DNA from 2 places in the Phocaeicola coprocola genome. Region 1 is predicted to be linked to the other one. Evidence: riboswitches for the same ligand, from Rfam matches in the RefSeq annotation. Region 1 holds a riboswitch; the other holds the start of a gene.
What was found. A riboswitch is a leader RNA that binds a small molecule or an ion and turns the genes downstream of it on or off. The one in region 1 is predicted to bind cobalamin.
Positions count from the first base shown of each region.

Region 2: it holds a riboswitch for cobalamin, as region 1 does, so the genes downstream of both, ACDG22_RS03040 (ISAon1 family transposase N-terminal region protein) here and ACDG22_RS07880 (ABC transporter substrate-binding protein) in region 1, are expected to answer to the same signal.

Region 1 covers NZ_JBGKGM010000001.1:1,916,194-1,918,399, reverse strand. The annotation lists gene ACDG22_RS07885 (iron ABC transporter permease) at 1-138, opposite strand, end outside; gene ACDG22_RS07880 (ABC transporter substrate-binding protein) at 158-1,294, opposite strand; cobalamin riboswitch at 1,429-1,649, opposite strand; gene ACDG22_RS07875 (potassium/proton antiporter) at 1,740-2,206, shown strand, end outside.
Region 2 covers NZ_JBGKGM010000001.1:703,187-705,392, reverse strand. The annotation lists gene ACDG22_RS03045 (ISAon1 family transposase) at 1-600, opposite strand, end outside; gene ACDG22_RS03040 (ISAon1 family transposase N-terminal region protein) at 566-952, opposite strand; cobalamin riboswitch at 1,151-1,350, opposite strand; gene ACDG22_RS03035 (flavin reductase family protein) at 1,477-1,986, shown strand; gene ACDG22_RS03030 (tetratricopeptide repeat protein) at 1,999-2,206, opposite strand, start outside.

The DNA of each region.
Region 1 (2,206 bases):
TACTTCTCCGCCAAAAAGGATGTTTGCTACGGCTTTCACCGGAATATCTACCGAACCGAAAACCAGATTGGCTGCCATAAGCAGCACAATCATTACAGCAAGTACACAACCATATATATATCCTCTATTTGTCTTCATGCACACACTTTCTGAGATATCACTCCGCTAAATTAGTAAAATATCTTGGAGTATAATCTTTCAAGATATCAGGATGAAATACTTTTACCAAATCCTTGAGCAACAATTCTGGATGAAAAGGTACTTCCTCATAAAAAGAAATGCGGCTGGTATTACATCCATATACCCGACGATTGCGGAACGCATCAAAATTGGCATATGGCGCATAGTCACTCTTCAGTTCTCTATAAGTTTTATCCACCTGCTGATTGTATTTTATCAGCCAGAAATCGGCGTGCTGTCCTTTATCGAATACTGTTTCAAAAGCCAAAGAAGCAGAACCGCTTTGAGGAATATCGGCAAATATATACCGTGCCCCCGCATCGGCATACAGTTTTGCCATTGTACTGTTTCCCCCCGGCACATACCATGTACCACCGGTTTTCAGTTCTGTAATGACAGTCGGTTTCGGTGTTATGTCTTTCACTTGATTCCGGAGTGAAAGATAGGCCTCCTCTACCCCAGCAAACAAAGAGTCTGCCTCAGCCTCTTTTCCAAACAGCAACCCATAAAAACGTACCCATTCGGCACGCCCCAATGCTGAAGTTTCCATATAGTCGGCACATTCAAGAATCGGTATATTCAGCTTTTCTATACGTCCGTAACCACCACTGTTTTCGTAAGGTGAAAGCAAGATACCGTCGGGATGCATGTCTATCACTTTCTCTATGTCCGGATTCATACTGCTCCCCGCATCGGTTATTTCTTTTTTCCGACAACTTTCCAATATAGCAGGAACACGGATGTACTGCAAATCACATACTCCTTTTATTTTATCCAGTGCGCCCAACTCCTGTAAAAGTCCGCAGTGCACAGACGAGAATATCAGGGAGTTTGATAAAGGAACCCGAACAATTGTACCCTCCGGCAAGGATGAAGGACACGAATCCTGTTTATTGACCAACAAATATGTATGCAACGTTTTCAGTGTGTCCCAGGGATTACGCAGGGTAACCTGAGTATAATGCTGGTATTTTACAATTTGCAGATTCTCTGCATAGCGTAAATTCAGTGTATCACCTCCTTCTTGCATAAAAGAGGTCTTGCTCTTTCCGTTACAAGCGGAAAACAGCAAGACCATAAGTACTATATGGGCAGATAGTATGTATTTCTTCAGTTCATTTGCCATGATTATAATAATTTATCGGTCTACAATAAACAAAGCAATATGAGAAATAATCATTCTCACATCAGCTTCCTCAATATTAACATAGTAAAAACATAGTTCTTGCTACTCTTTCCTCGAGAGCACAAGCATGATTTCGTTTTGCAGGTCTTCTGACTTACTCCGGTTTGTTATGCCTTCCCACTTTCTCAAACAGAAGAAAGCAGTGACCTGAAGTAGTAAACAAACCTTTACAAAGGAGCTTACAGCAGCGGGACTGTCCGGGACTTTCACCCGATTCCCTTTTCATCCGTGGCCTCGCATATACCAATCGGAAGCCCGACGGAACAAAACTGTGACAAATATATGCAATAAGTACTTATAATGCAATAAAAGGTGAACCAAAATCCAATTTTATTTGTTTACTTTGTGTTTATATTAAAAGTTGATATCATCTATGATTACTGCAGAAAATATTTTACTAGTCGGGTCTATTTTAATCTTTACAAGTATTCTAATCAGCAAAACCGGATATCGTTTCGGTATCCCTACCCTGCTGTTATTCCTGCTGGTAGGTATGGCTTTCGGCAGTGACGGTCTCGGCATTCAGTTCAACAGTGCTTCAGACGCTCAGTTTATCGGCATGATGGCACTCAGCATCATCTTGTTCTCGGGAGGAATGGATACCCGATACGCCGATATCAAACCAGTCTTAAAACAAGGTATACTGCTCTCTACTGTGGGAGTATTGGTCACCACACTGCTTACCGGATTGTTTATTTTCTTCCTTTCGCATTACACGCATGCCAACATAGAACTTACTCTGATGGTTTCTTTGCTGCTTGCTGCAACCATGTCGTCTACAGACTCGGCTTCGGTATTCAGCTTGTTGCGCTCACAACGCATGAACCTTAAATACAATCT
Region 2 (2,206 bases), 1.2 Mb from region 1:
CAGATACCGGGAGCGTATAAGTAATTCCCTACGGGTATCGCCATTGGAATATCGGTATGGGACATAATCTTCGTTCTTCCGCTTAGCTTCTTCCATTTCCTCATTGGCCTGCTGTATGGCATCCCAACGGTGTTTGATGCGTAATTCCTGCACAGCATCACAAGCTAATCTCTGAATGTGAAAACGGTCTATCACACGGCTGGCTTCAGGAAATGCAGTCCGTACAATCTTGCGCATGGAGTCTGAAAGGTCAAGTGTCACTTCTTTAACGGCATAACGGCTTTCCTCGTCAATTCGTTGCAGTACAGCTATTACATCCTCTGATTTAGTTCCTGCCACGACAGCTACCAGGGAGCACTCTCTCGTACAGGCATCACGGTTGGTTACAAAGGTGTAAAGTTCACCGTTGGAGAGTGAGGTCTCGTCAATCGCCAGATACGGTCCCATATTTTCCGGAAACAGCATCCATTCACCGGCATGGGATAACTGTTCCCAATTACGATATCCGCTGAGAACCTCCTTGTACTGTTTTTCAAATGTATGACCATCTATATGATAGAATTCCTCAAGCGTACGGCAGGTCACTGGGGATGTCTCCATACGTTTCTTTTAAAAAAGCCCCAAATTCTTTGGAGTATCTGGTTCCCTTGGCTACAACATCGAGGTCGATGGGAATACTGAAACTTTTACCTGTGCGCAAGTCCGTCCAACGACGACGTCTGATCTTGAGGATTACCTTATGGTCCCGTATGGGAAAGTCTGTCACATTAACAGCTTCCATAAAACCTTTGGATTCAAAATGTTCGTCATTGCTTAACTTGGAATTCATCTTTTCATCCAGACTAATATGAATCTCTTGAGAGGTTTGTTCAACTCCAGAGATAAGAAAGTAATCTAATATCTGAGCCGGCAACACGAGGCTGGCTAGCATATTCAAATAATCGTTTTTCATAATGCGAAGTAAGCAATACTTTACGAGTATAAAAAATAATCCCCACTAAATTTCTACTGACCCACTATCTAACTTATTTTGTGCATGTACGGGTGCACACATGTTTATACCCCACACCAGCAGGGTAAACATTACTGAATAGCAAAGTTTATTAAGCATTATGTAAAACGTTCAACCGTCCTATCCCCCGAGTTCGGTTAATTAATAAAAACGATGGCAGGTCTTCTGACTGACTCACACGCTTTGACACCTTCCCGGTTTTATCCAGTGGCAATGAGTAATTGTCAACGTGCTTGATGAGCTTCACAGCAGCGGGACTGTTCGGGACTTTCACCCGATTCCCTTTTAATCCGTCGGGTCGAAACAACCTTCCGGAACCAATCGATGGCAAAGATAATTTATTTTTCTGAATTTTAATACAGTTTTTTTGTTTTGAAAATGTTTTTGTATTAAGAACTCTTTTGTCGGAGAATACCGATAATTTTAGTAGTTTTGTCTGAATGAATCATTAAATATATGCATGTATGAAAGAAATAAATGTATCGGAACTGAAAGATAACATGTTCGACGCTATCAGTAAGGAATGGATGCTGGTAACGGCCGGAACACAGGAAAAGTTTAACATGATGACGGCAAGCTGGGGCGGAACCGGTGTTTTGTGGGCAAAGCCCGTAGCCTTTATTTTCATCCGTCCCGAGCGTTATACCTACCAGTTTATTGAAGAGGGAGAAACGCTTACCCTGTCTTTCCTGGGCGAAGAGCATAAAGATATACATAAAATCTGTGGTTCCAAATCTGGGCGCGACATTGATAAGGTAGCGGCTACCGGACTGAAACCTTTTGCCACTCCCGAAGGAAACATTGCCTACGAGCAGGCACGTATGGTACTGGAATGCAGAAAACTGTATGCCGATATGATAAAGCCCGAGCAGTTTATCGATGCCTCACTGGTAAGCCGCTGGTACGGCGAAGGACATGGCGGATTCCATAAAATGTATGTCGTAGAGATAGAACATGTATGGGTGAAAGAGTGAGCATAATGCTTGTCAGAATTCCATGATAAACTCATCCAGCGAATCGTTTTCGTCCATACCCATCTTGTCGTGTTTGAGGCGGTTTTTCCGTTTCTTCAAGGCGACCTTATTGGTTTCGAGCAGGTAAAGCATGTTGCTGTTTGAGATGCCGATTTTGATAAGGCAGCAAAGCGAGATGTCCGCCTTTGTCAGTGTCGGGAACTTTTTCCAAAGCCGGTCG